DNA from 3 places in the Jeotgalibacillus marinus genome. Region 1 is predicted to be linked to each of the others. Evidence: predicted binding sites of a transcription regulator. Region 1 holds the regulator's gene; each other region holds the start of a gene.
What was found. Region 1 encodes Rex, which represses fermentation and respiration genes when NADH is low (regulators of the CRP and FNR family bind a similar motif). Its sites were predicted from a motif close to TTGTGAAATATTTCACAA; they were not measured.

Region 1 (4,293 bases):
TGCAACTTTCAGGAATTGCAGGCATACCCATGTTTTATTTTATTGGGTCAAATATTTCTGACGGCGATACTGCAAAAATGTTAAACCTTGCGGCAGGTTACTGGATCTTTTTTAGCTTTTTCACAACTACAATCATTACACTTTTGCTCGTTAATAAACACGATAACCTACTTACTTTAGAAGGAAATCCCGCTACTTCTGGAAAGGTTGTTTTGTGGTCATTCTTAGGGATTTTCCTCGCTTTCTTTAGTCAAGCAATGGCAGGTTTGATCCAAACACAATTTCTTGGTATTGATGTAGAGTCAGAGAATACAGCTAGCATCATTGATCTAATGTCGTATGTACCAATTGCCGCTTTTGCGATTGCTGTGCTTGGTCCCATTTTGGAGGAAATCGTCTTTCGTGGTGTTATTTTCGGATGGTTATACCGTAAATACAATTTCTTTATTTCAGGGATGTTGAGTGCGCTAATCTTTGGTGTGATTCATATGGACTTCACACACATTTTAATGTATACTGCTATGGGCTTTGCGTTTGCCTTTTTATATGCGCATACAAAACGAATTATCGTTCCAATCATTGCCCACATTTCGATCAACACGTTTGTTGTGTTCACTCAGTTCTTTTTCGCTGATCAACTCCAAGAAATGATTGAACGAAGCGAAGCCTTATTTATTTTACTACGTGCTTGTATAGGAGGAGTGCTATGAGATCACCACTCGCTCATGGAGTTATTTACCTACTATTAGGCATTGCTTTCACTTATTTTGCTATTAATAGTGTGAATACTTCGGGTTGGGGATTATTTGCTTATCTTTTCATTGCTCTTGCTACGTTTGATATTGGCTCTGGATTACGAATGATCCTCCTCCACTTTAAAATTAAAAAACATATAAAAGAAAAAAAGTAGAGGGGCCATGGCTCCTCTACTTTTTTATGATTCGCGATCAATTCGTTCTCGTCGTTCTTGCTCTTCAATGACACGTTGTTTTGCTTCTGCTTGCATGGCTTTGCGATACCCGATTTTTGCAATCCAGAGACTAATTTCGTATAAAGCAAGCAACGGTACCGTTACAAGTAAATGCGAAAAAAGCTCGGGTGGTGTAACAAAAGCTGCGACAACAAACAGCACAAAATAAGAATATTTACGAATTTTCGACAAGAACATCGGTGTGACAATTCCCAATCGAGTCACGAAAAGCATGATAACTGGTAATTGAAACAAAAATCCGAATGGAATCGTCATTTGAAATAGAAATTCAAAAAACTCATTGATGCCAATCACTGGTACGATTTCTAATTTCTCAGACACGTTGAACATAAATCGAAAAACAAATGGAAATAAAATAAAATAAGCAAAAGAAAGTCCTAATAAAAATAGGATTGCTGATACCGGAATATAACTTAGTGTGACACGTCGCTCTTTTTCATGTAACCCTGGAGAGACAAACGACCAGAGCTGATATAAAATTAACGGAGCCGTCATGATAAACGCAACAAATAAGGTGATTTGGAAATAAATTTTAACTGGATCCGTCACCTTAAATGCGTTGAGCGTTATTTGCTGTACTTCATCGGATGATTGCAAAAATTTCATTAGAGGCTCTGCAAGAAAAAATCCGATCACAATAGCAAATAGAAAGAAAACGACTACAATAATGAGTCGTTTTCTTATTTCATTTATATGATCATGGACGGACATACCTTTCTCGTTCATATGGCCACCATCCTGTTTTTATTGCTTCTTATCTTCCTTTTTGTTGTCATCATCGTCGTCAGCTAAGCCTTTCGTTGCATTCTTGAATTCACGAAGAGTGCTCCCAGCAGCTTTACCTAATTCAGGAAGCTTCTTAGGGCCAAATATTAATAGGGCAACGACAGCGATAAATACTAGGCTAATACCACCTGGCATCATAATGATTGCACCTCCTCTTTCTTTCCTTACCATCATAAATCATTCTGCCTCAACTTGCTATTGTAATGTGTCTTCCAATTGTGACGTTTCTACGTCATCTGAGTCATAATTTTTCAAAAAGTAAATGAGTGACTGAAGCTCCACTGCTAAATCAATGTGGTGGACGCGGATATCATCCGGTACATTCAACCTTGCTGGTGTAAAATTAAGAATTCCTTTAATTTCTAACGGTATAAGTCGATCTGTTATCACTTGGGCTGGACCTACTGGCACCGTTAAGATCGCAACCTCAATCTTACTAGAGTTCATTCGCTCTTCTAACTCATCCATGGAGTAAATTGGAACATCTCCAATGGATGTGCCCGCTTTTTTCGAATCTGCATCAAAAGCCATTTCGATTTTAGTATTATTATTTTTCAAGAAATTATAATGAAGAAAAGCCGTTCCAAGGTTCCCCACACCTACCAAAATTACCTTAGTTACCTCATCTTGATCCAGCGTTTTACGGAAAAAAGTTAGAAGATAATCCACATTATACCCATATCCTTTTTTCCCTAACGCACCAAAGTATGAAAAATCACGACGAATCGTTGCCGAATCTACTTTTACCGCGTCACTTAATTCTCTAGACGACACTCGTTGTTTTCCTGAGGCATGTAAATTTTTCAAAAATCGATAATATAATGGTAGTCGCTTAGCCGTCGCTTGCGGAATTTTAATCTTCTCTTGACTCATGCACATTCTCCCCCTAATGCATTCATGGCATGACGTATAAAGGTAGCCACAACATTTTGTAGCATCTTTTGTCACAACGAAATCTGATGGCGCTTTCAATTATGAGCGTTACAGTTATTGTTACTTCGCTCTTAAAACCATTCCATTAGATCATACACTATTATTTGGGCACAGTGCAAAGATTGCAATTTTTTCACAAATCCAGTATATTGCCTTGACGTTCTTTGTTGCGATACACTAAAGGAAGAAAATTGAGGTGGCTAAACGATGATATTATTACAAGTTAATCAACTCTCTAAAGCTTTTGGTGCTGAAGAGATTCTTTCTAATATAAAGCTTGAAGTTCAAACAAAAGATCGTATCGCTTTAGTCGGGCGCAACGGTGCGGGGAAATCGACGCTATTAAAAATGATCATTGGTCAATTATCACACGACCAAGGCGAGATAATTAAACCAAAAGAAGTTTCGATGGGCTACCTTGAACAACATAGTGGCTTGGAATCAGAACTTTCAATTTGGGATGAGATGCTCCAAGTCTTTGATCATTTTAAAAAAATGGAAAAAGACCTACGATCGCAGGAGCAACAAATGGCAGATCCTTCGATTTATGAAAACCAAGAGCGTTATGATCGCTTAATGAAAGAGTACGATGAACTTCAAGTGCAATTTAAAGAAATGGGTGGTTATCAATACGAAGCTGATATTCGCTCTGTCTTACACGGTCTACGCTTCCAAGATTTTAATTACAATACGCCTATTTCATCTTTAAGCGGCGGACAAAAAACACGTCTAGCCTTGGGTAAGCTTTTATTAACGAAACCAGACGTCATGATTTTGGATGAGCCTACGAACCACCTAGACATTGAAACACTTTCTTGGCTTGAAAACTATCTACAAGGTTATCCTGGGGCTATTTTAATCGTTTCACATGACCGCTATTTCCTTGATAAAGTTGTGAATCAAGTCGTGGAACTTTCAAGGCATCGATCACGAAAATACCACGGGAACTACAGCTTTTATCTTGATCAAAAAGCACAAAACTATGAGCGTGAATTAAAAGAGTTCGATAAACAACAAGAAGAAATCATGAAAATGGAAGATTTTATCGCGCGAAATCTTGTCCGTGCGTCGACTACTAAGCAGGCACAAAGCCGCAGAAAAAAACTAGAGAAAATGGAAAAACTAAATCGACCACAAGGCGACGAGAAATCAGCAAACTTTTCATTTAGTATCGATCGACAAAGTGGCAATGATGTCTTGAAGCTACAAAACCTTTCTATCGGTTATGAAGAAGCTGTGTCATCACAACTAACTGCAGCCATTGCAAGACAGGATAATATTGCCCTAATAGGTCCAAATGGAGTGGGGAAATCTACGTTGCTGAAAACGATCGTAAAAAAACTCACCCCTCTAAATGGTGAAATACGCTACGGTTCTAATGTTACGGTTGGGTATTATGACCAAGAACAAGCAGAGTTACATTCCAAAAAAACGGTTCTTAATGAACTCTGGGACGACTATCCGATGAAAAACGAGAAAGATATACGGACGATTTTAGGTAACTTTCTATTCTCTGGAGAAGATGTGTTAAAACCAGTTTCTACGTTAAGTGGTGGGGAAAAAGCTAGACTCGCTTTAGCTAA
Region 2 (4,293 bases), on a different contig from region 1:
TTTGAGAGATAAAAAACATTCCTGCTGAAGACGCCGTTTGGAAAGCAGTGTGGAGGTGAAAAATGAAAACGTCAAAAAATAAATTCCCAGTAACGGCTCTCATTCTCACGTTTGTTGGAGTACTCTTCATCGGTATCGTCATCGTGGCAGGGGTCCTTTTCTTTAACGCAAAGACACTCATGGTCCCGTCGGTTGAATTTCCTGAGATTCAAGATGCAGTTGATGCGGCAGTAGAAGGAGATATCATATTAGTAAAAGCAAAAGAAAATGGGGATCCTTATATGGAAAACGTTGATATTAATACGGATAATATCAAACTGATTGGGGTTGGGAAAGAGAAACCCGTTCTAGATGGAATAGGTTTGTCAGGTACTGGGATAACGATTGGCAGCACTTCTGGCGTGTTGGTGAAGAATTTTATTGTTCAGAACTTTGATGTTGGTATTTTCTTAGACGATTCAACTAGCAACATGATTAAAGGGAATAACGTTAATAAGAATGTGTTTCTGGGTATTTCCTTAAAGGATTCAGATGGCAACATGATTAAAGGGAATAACCTTAATAAGAATAATCAGCTTCAGGCTATTCTCTTAGACGATTCAGATGGCAACATGATTAAAGGGAATATCGTTAATGAGAATTTTGGTGATGGTATTTTTTTAAACAATTCAAGTAGCAACATGATTAAAAGGAATAACGTTATTGGGAATGGGTTGGATGGTATTTCCTTAGAAACTTCAGATAACAACATGTTGAAAGGGAATAAGGTTATTGGAAATGAGGAGAGGGGGATTTTCTTATTTGACGATTCAAATAAAAACATGATTAAAGGGAATATCGCTACTTGGAATGTAGCGGAAGGCATTCATTTAAGAGACGGTTCAGCTAACAACACGATTAAAGGGAATAAGGCTAATGATAATGGGGAAGTTGGTATTGCATTAGTCAATTTAGATAGCAACCTAATTAAAGGGAATACCGCTAATAATAATGGGAATGTTGGTATTGGATTAAATTCAACTTCTACCGGCAATGATGTGTTCTTTAACCGTGCGTTCTTGAATGATAATTTAGATATTGTAGATGAGGATGCCAACAATTTCAAAGGAAATAAATGTGGCACATCGTTAGGAGCTAATGTGGACTGTGGGAATTAAGAGCCACATTTGGCTCTTTTTCTGTGGACTTTGCATAATTAAATTGTGTTCCGTACGCAAGTGTACCCATGGGAGCGCGAGCAGTATTTGGAAATGTACTAAAAAAATAGAACCCTTGAAGCCACTAGGCTTTGAGGGTTTTTCTTAGTTTGCGAGAATAGTAGTATTTTGTTTTTAGACCTAAAGAATAATTGTCTTTTTCGATCTTTTTACTAATGTGGGCATACACTTCAGAAGTAATTTGCATGCTTCCGTGGCCTAGTCTTTCTTGGATCTATTTCATATCAGCACCAGCTTCCACTTCTTTTGAATTTATTGAAGGAATTTTCTGTTTTTTGTAGAAAGTATATAAAAGGAGAGTTTTAGTATAGAAGGGGGCCATGGACAATGAAATTTATACGATGGTTTGATTGTAGGTTTAGAAAGAAACACATATATAACCTTTATACCGCTCAATGCATCGCATGTGGTGTACGGGCAAAACAATTGTAGTTTAAACTTACGTAAAGAGGCACTCACATTGTGGGTGTCTTTTCAATTTATTTGAAGGAATCTTTCTTTTTGTCGAATTTGTTTAAGAAGCGACTCTAATTTAGTGAAGAAGCAAGGGATAACGGGCAGGAAAGTGATTGGTTATGGCTAGTAGAACCCTTAGAGCCACTGGACTTTTTGGGTTTTTCTCGTTTGGGCAAACAGGGTATAAATCGGTTTCCTATTTCTTTTACTCACCAAAGTGAAGGAAAATTATAATCAATTATTTCCTTCGTGTAATTATAATTCATAGATTGTTCAATGTTTCACAATCTGTTGTTCTGAATAACTGCTATGATGAAATCATAAAGAAACAAACCAACAAGGAGTGATTGGACATGGTTTTTGAACGAAAGACCTTTGATTTGAAAACCGCATACACTGGATGCTTTTTAAAAGGTTGTTGCCGATGAATTTGAACGAATTTTGAGCAATCACTCAAACGAAATGACAGCTTTTAATAGTCAAGCTTAAATAGAAAAGGAGAGAGTAAGCATGGCAAGAGTATTAGAAGGAACACAACCAACGATTGAAAACCCGAATTGGAACGGGTTTGAAAAAGGCACTTGGTCGAAAGAAGTAAATGTCCGCGATTTTATTTTGAACAACTACACTCCTTATGATGGAGATGACTCTTTTTTAGAAAGCGCAACAGAAGATACAGATAAATTATGGGCCCAGGTAATGGACTTGACTACAAAGGAACGTGAACAAGGTGGAATGTATGACATGGACACTGCAACGGTGTCTACGATCATTTCCCACGGTCCTGGCTATCTTGACGAAGAACTTGAAAAAGTAGTCGGTGTTCAAACTGATAAACCATTTAAGCGCTCATTGCAACCTTTCGGAGGAGTCCGGATGGCAAAAGCAGCATGTGAATCTTACGGGTATACATTAAGTTCCGAAGTGGAGAAAATTTTTACTGATTTCCGTAAAACTCATAATGGTGGAGTTTTTGATGTTTATACAGACGAAATGAAGCTTGCACGTAAAGCAGCAATCATTACCGGCCTTCCCGACGCGTATGGCCGCGGACGCATCATTGGCGACTATCGCCGTGTGGCCCTGTACGGCGTTGATTTCCTTATTAAGGAAAAACAAAAAGACTTGAAAAACACGAGCATGGTTATGACAGAAGATAATATACGTCAGCGTGAAGAAATTTCGGAGCAAGTACGGGCGTTAAATGAACTTAAGGAATTGGCGAAAAGTTATGGTTTTGATATATCAGAACCTGCTAAAAATGCGGCTGAAGCTTTTCAATGGGTATATTTTGGTTATTTAGCCGCCATTAAAGAACAAAATGGAGCTGCCATGAGCTTGGGACGCGTTTCTACTTTCCTTGATATTTACATCGAGCGCGACCTGCAGGATGGAACAATGACTGAGGTAGAAGCACAAGAGCTTGTCGATCATTTCGTTATGAAACTGCGCCTTGTGAAATTTGCTCGTACCCCAGAGTACAATGAACTATTTAGCGGTGACCCTACATGGGTAACGGAATCGATTGGTGGAATGGAAATGGATGGAAGATCACTCGTATCGAAGAGCTCTTTCCGCTTCCTCCATACGCTTTATAATCTTGGAACGTCTCCGGAACCAAACTTAACGGTTTTATGGTCTAATAAGCTTCCTGAAAACTTTAAGAAATTCTGTGCAAAAGTGTCCATTCAAACAAGCTCGATCCAATACGAAAATGATGATATTATGCGCCCTGAATACGGTGATGATTATGGCATTGCCTGCTGTGTTTCTGCTATGGAGATTGGAAAACAAATGCAATTTTTCGGTGCTCGTGCTAATTTGGCAAAAGGTTTATTGTATGCAATTAACGGAGGAATGGATGAAAAACTAAAAATCCAAGTCGGTCCTCAACTTCAGCCAATTAAAACAGACGTTTTAGAGTATGAAGAAGTGATGCAGAAATTTGATCAAACGATGGAATGGTTGGCAGGTCTTTATATCAATACATTGAATGTCATCCATTACATGCATGATAAATACAGCTATGAACGCATTGAAATGGCCTTGCACGACACGAAAGTCCTTCGCACAATGGCGACTGGAATAGCTGGATTAAGCGTTGTCGCTGATTCCTTAAGTGCCATTAAATATGGGGAAGTTAAAGTAATCCGTGATGCAAATGGCATTGCCGTTGATTTTGAAACAAACGCTGATTACCCTAAATACGGAAACAATGATGACCGTGTTGACAGTATTGCCGTAGAAATTATGCAACGTTTTATGAAAAAGTTGCGCAAGCATCAAACGTATCGTGATTCCGTTCATACTATGTCCGTTTTAACGATTACTTCAAATGTCGTTTATGGTAAAAAAACAGGAAATACACCGGATGGCCGACGTGCTGGCGAACCTTTTGCTCCTGGTGCCAATCCAATACATGGACGTGATACGAAAGGAGCACTTGCTTCCCTTTCATCTGTAGCTAAGCTTCCTTACAGCTATGCGATGGACGGCATTTCAAATACGTTCTCGATCGTGCCGAAAGCCCTCGGGAAAGAAGAAGAAACCCAAGCTGAAAATCTTGTGTCCATACTTGATGGATATGCGACCAAAACAGGCCACCATCTGAACGTCAATG
Region 3 (4,293 bases), on a different contig from region 1:
ATCTTTTTCTATCATCAATATTGATGACCCTTATTCATTAAAAATGTGCCAAGAAACAAAAAGTAGAGTAATAACCTATTCAATTGATCGTGATAGTGATTGTAAAGCGGTAAATATTATGTTTTCTGAAAAAGGTACATCTTTTGATATTCTCTATAAAAATAAACGTTTGCCGTTTCAAACTAAATTAGTAGGTAAATTTAACATTTATAATTTATTATCGTGTATTTTAATCGGTTTTATGGAAGGTTTAAGTTATGAACATATTAAAGAAAAAATTGCTTCTTTTGAAGGTATTCCGGGTCGTCTAGAAAAAGTTCCTTCGCAAAAACGAAATGTTTTTATCGATTATGCTCATACTCCAGATTCGTTAGAAAATGTTTTAACTGCATTGAATGATTTTAAAAAAGAAGGAAAAATTTTAACCGTGTTCGGATGCGGTGGGGACCGAGATAAATCAAAACGATCTTTAATGGGTGAAGTTTCAGGTAGAATTAGTGATTTAACGATTGTTACATCTGATAATCCACGATCAGAAGATCCAAAAAAAATCTTGAATGAAATTGCATTCGGGTTACAACCGAAAAATTCTTTTTTATTAATCGATGATCGAAAAAAAGCCATAGCAAAAGCGATCGAACTGTCCACAGTAAAAGATTTAATTATCGTTGCAGGAAAAGGACACGAAACGTACCAAATTTTAAACGATCGAACCATCGAATTCGATGACAAAAAAATAACAGAAGAATTGTTATCTTTTATAAAAAATTAAAGTTCCAAGCAACGTATACGTTTCAATTAAAACAGGCACGTCCAAGGAACTTGGACGTGCCTGTTTAGCCTAATAGCAATAGTCTTTTCACATGTATAACTAAAACTAGAACTTCTTCCAAAGTTGACACGAATACCGTCGTCATTGAAGTTCTCAATTGTGCGATCTAAACAACAACTGGTAGAGAATTTGGTTCTTCGTCAGATCCTCAGGAATTTAAATCAGTTCCCCAGCACTTTAACGCCGAGGAACTGATATTTCTCAACCTTAATTAGCGGGCATTAGGAAATATTCTATCAACTGTTTCGTTAAATTCCTCTGCGAAGCCTTCAAAAGGCTCACCCTGTCTAAATTTTTCTCCATATTCTGTAAATCTTTCTGTCAAATCAGGGTTTGATGATACATACACGTTTTCAATATCCGAATCTGTAGACTTCACTTGATCTTCAACCTTCGTTTTAATATCTTCTGATACTTCTTCTTCTGCTTCATCACTTAAAACTACGGCAACATAGGCGTTACGATCCGTCACCAAAACCGACGCACTTTTTATTTCATCTAGATCAGTTATCAGATCTGCAGCATCGTCTGCTACATCTAAATTTGAGGCATTTCCGTTGTTGTCCATGTTATCTTCTTGACCAACATCAGGGGTGTCATTGTCATTCATTGCATCGTCCCCGTTGTTGTCCCCATTGGTATTACAAGCCGCCAGTGTTAAACTTAGCACACAAGCTGTAGTGAACAATGTGATTAACTTCATTAAAATTCCTCCTCTAAAAGTACTTACGGTATTAAAATAACCATATAAATTTTTTTTATGTAGAGTAAATTCCACAAACATAAATTCTTGAAATAATTGATTTTTTATCACCGTTATTTTCAGGAGCGCAGATTCAACTACTTGGAAGCTTTCACAGTCTGATCCTTTGGTTACAGGGCCGGTTTTGAAAAATCCACCTTTAGTAAAATTAGTGAATGATGACTATGGGAGAATTGGAATATTTCTAGGTGGATTAATGAACACTTTAAATAGTTATTGTTTTTGGGGAGTATATGATCAAGGGGTTGATTGGTTTGAGACGCCAAAACTCATGTGCTCGTTAGCATGGAAATAAAACAAATGTGATTGCTTGTTAATGACAATTGTCTTGTCCCAGTTTGAGCTAAGATCGTCAAAATAGCTAGTTGTCACAAATTCGTAAAAAACAAGCGTCATATTGTGAAGTTTTTCACAATATCTATGCTATACTATTCATGTAAGACAAGTAATAAAAAAAGTTGCAACACCATTTTTTTTAATTCGAATTGTGAATAATTTCACAAAGTAATCATAGGAGATGATCGGTATGAGTTGGTTAAAAGGTCCGAAAATGGCAATGGTATGGGCGGTAGTGAGAATTTGGCTAGGTGTGCAATGGCTTCAAGCAGGATTTGGAAAAGTGACTGGTGATTTTGATGCATCAGGCATGATTAATGGAGCGATCGCAAATGCGAGGGGAGAACATCCTGCCGTTCAAGGATGGTACGCATCATTTCTTCAAAACTTCGCTTTACCAAATATAGAGTTATTTAATGTGTTAGTTCCATGGGGGGAATTGTTGGTTGGTCTTGGTTTAATCCTAGGTTGTCTAACGGTTCCGGCTTTAGTTGCAGGAGCATTTATGAATCTTAACTTTTTGTTAGCTGGAACAGTTAGTACCAATCCTAATTTATTTACAGTAGCAATGGTTCTGTTATTAGTTGGTTCAGCAAGTTACTACTGGGGGGCAGATCGGTATGTCATGCCATTTATTAAACAACGCCTGTACAAAAACAACATTCAAACTAATCACAAAAAAATAGCGATGGGATCTTAATCCATTTTAAAAACAGCAGCGCCCCCTATGAGGAGTGCTGCTGTTTTTTATGAAGATAGCCAAAAGGTATGCTATAGATAACTAAAGAATCAACACAAGTACATTTCACGAATATGGAATAAGGCGTTTCTCCTCAGTTTTTATTGTATAGTTGACACACTAAAAGTATCCAATTTAAGTTGTCTAAGGGGTATAAAATAAGTTAATAAGTCTTATAGGAAAGTGCTATAATTCCGACGTCGTTTTCTGTGTTATTCTGAATTTATAAGCATTAGGTCAGAGGGGGTATTTGAGAAGACATGCAGAAAATGAATGAAGATGTGCTAAGAAAAAAAAATAAACTTCAGTTTCGATTAGGTAAATATAAAGGTTATATGCGAGGGATAGTATTAACGCTAGTGTTGGCAGTTGTGGCTAATCAAGTTGCCAGTTTTCCTTTTTTCTCTATTATGGGGATTATGATTATTTCGATTATGTTAGGAATGCTCTGGAGAACGTCCATGGGAACACAAGACCAAATAGTTCCTGGTGTTACATTTAGTAGTAAATATCTCCTGAGAGCCGGAATTATTCTTATGGGTTTACGTTTGAATCTTAGTCAAATTTTTGAATCAGGTCTCTCTGTTTTATTAATTGATAGCATAGTCATTGTATTTACGATGTTGGTGATGGTTGGATTAGGAAAGCTATTGAATGTAGATAGTCAACTTAATACGTTAATTGCTGTTGGAACGGCCGTTTGTGGTGCGGCTGCAATCGTAGCGGTTGCTTCTGTTATTAAAAGTAAAAAGGAGTATACTGCTATAGCAGTCGCCTGTATTGCCATATTAGGAACAATAGGAGCCTTAGCCTATATTTTTTCCTATCCTTTACTTAACCTTGATTCATATAGTTATGGGGTACTTGTTGGTGCTACATTACATGAATTAGCCCATGTTATTGCTGCAGCGGTACCAGGTGGAGACGTTAGTAGTGAAACAGCTATTTTAGTCAAGTTGGGGAGAGTGGCCTTATTAATTCCTGTAGCTATTATTCTCGGCTACATTTATACAAAAAAAGATAAAAAGGGTAAACAAGATAAATATTCTCTTAAAACTCTTCCTGTTCCTTGGTTTATTTTAGGATTCCTTGGTATGAGTTTTATCAACACATATATCCCTTTGCCTGAAACTCTTGTGAATGCTCTTATTTTGGTTAGCGTTTTTCTATTATCGATGGCTATGGCTGGATTGGGATTAAGTATTAAATTCAGTGACTTTAAGAAAACTGGTTTTAAACCTGTTTTAGTTGGAGTGGTAGGATTCATTTTATTAGCAGCTCTCGGCCCTGTACTTCTTTTATTGGTGTGACAGTGTGTCACTAAAAAAATATTATTTATCTAGGATTTATACGTTTTGAAAAGGGTAAAAGCATGGTGGGAAGTGTCCCTCCTGTATTGTGAGATTTTTTGAACTATACATTATAGTATAATGTAGGTACAGGGGATCAATAGCAGGGGGAATGAGATGAACTTCGAACATTTAAACGTATTTTACGTAGTTGCGCAGGGAAAAAGCTTTTCTGAGACAGCAAAGATATTACATCTCTCACAACCAAGTATCAGTATACAAATTCAACAACTTGAAAATTCACTGAATACAAAACTATTTGAGCGAACAACGA

Region 2: pflB (formate C-acetyltransferase) is a predicted target of Rex. The motif match lies at 1,943-1,960, and genes of this name have one in related genera.
Region 3: AB1471_RS10290 (DoxX family membrane protein) is a predicted target of Rex. The motif match lies at 1,993-2,010, and genes of this name have one in related genera.

The regions. Positions count from the first base shown of each region.
Region 1 is NZ_JBFMIA010000029.1:3,829-8,121, reverse strand. Features, by position in the region: gene AB1471_RS15940 (CPBP family intramembrane glutamic endopeptidase) at 1-710, shown strand, start outside; gene AB1471_RS15935 (YdiK family protein) at 707-910, shown strand; gene tatC (twin-arginine translocase subunit TatC) at 935-1,717, opposite strand; gene AB1471_RS15925 (twin-arginine translocase TatA/TatE family subunit) at 1,736-1,912, opposite strand; gene AB1471_RS15920 (redox-sensing transcriptional repressor Rex) at 1,973-2,650, opposite strand; gene AB1471_RS15915 (ABC-F family ATP-binding cassette domain-containing protein) at 2,918-4,293, shown strand, end outside.
Region 2 is NZ_JBFMIA010000003.1:5,536-9,828, reverse strand. Features, by position in the region: gene AB1471_RS05210 (hypothetical protein) at 1-28, shown strand, start outside; gene AB1471_RS05205 (right-handed parallel beta-helix repeat-containing protein) at 63-1,157, shown strand; partial or broken gene AB1471_RS18535 (hypothetical protein) at 1,282-1,461, opposite strand; gene pflB (formate C-acetyltransferase) at 2,184-4,293, shown strand, end outside.
Region 3 is NZ_JBFMIA010000008.1:40,205-44,497, forward strand. Features, by position in the region: gene AB1471_RS10280 (UDP-N-acetylmuramoyl-L-alanyl-D-glutamate--2,6-diaminopimelate ligase) at 1-772, shown strand, start outside; gene AB1471_RS10285 (YhcN/YlaJ family sporulation lipoprotein) at 1,044-1,535, opposite strand; gene AB1471_RS10290 (DoxX family membrane protein) at 2,122-2,631, shown strand; gene AB1471_RS10295 (YeiH family protein) at 2,931-3,980, shown strand; gene AB1471_RS10300 (selenium metabolism-associated LysR family transcriptional regulator) at 4,137-4,293, shown strand, end outside.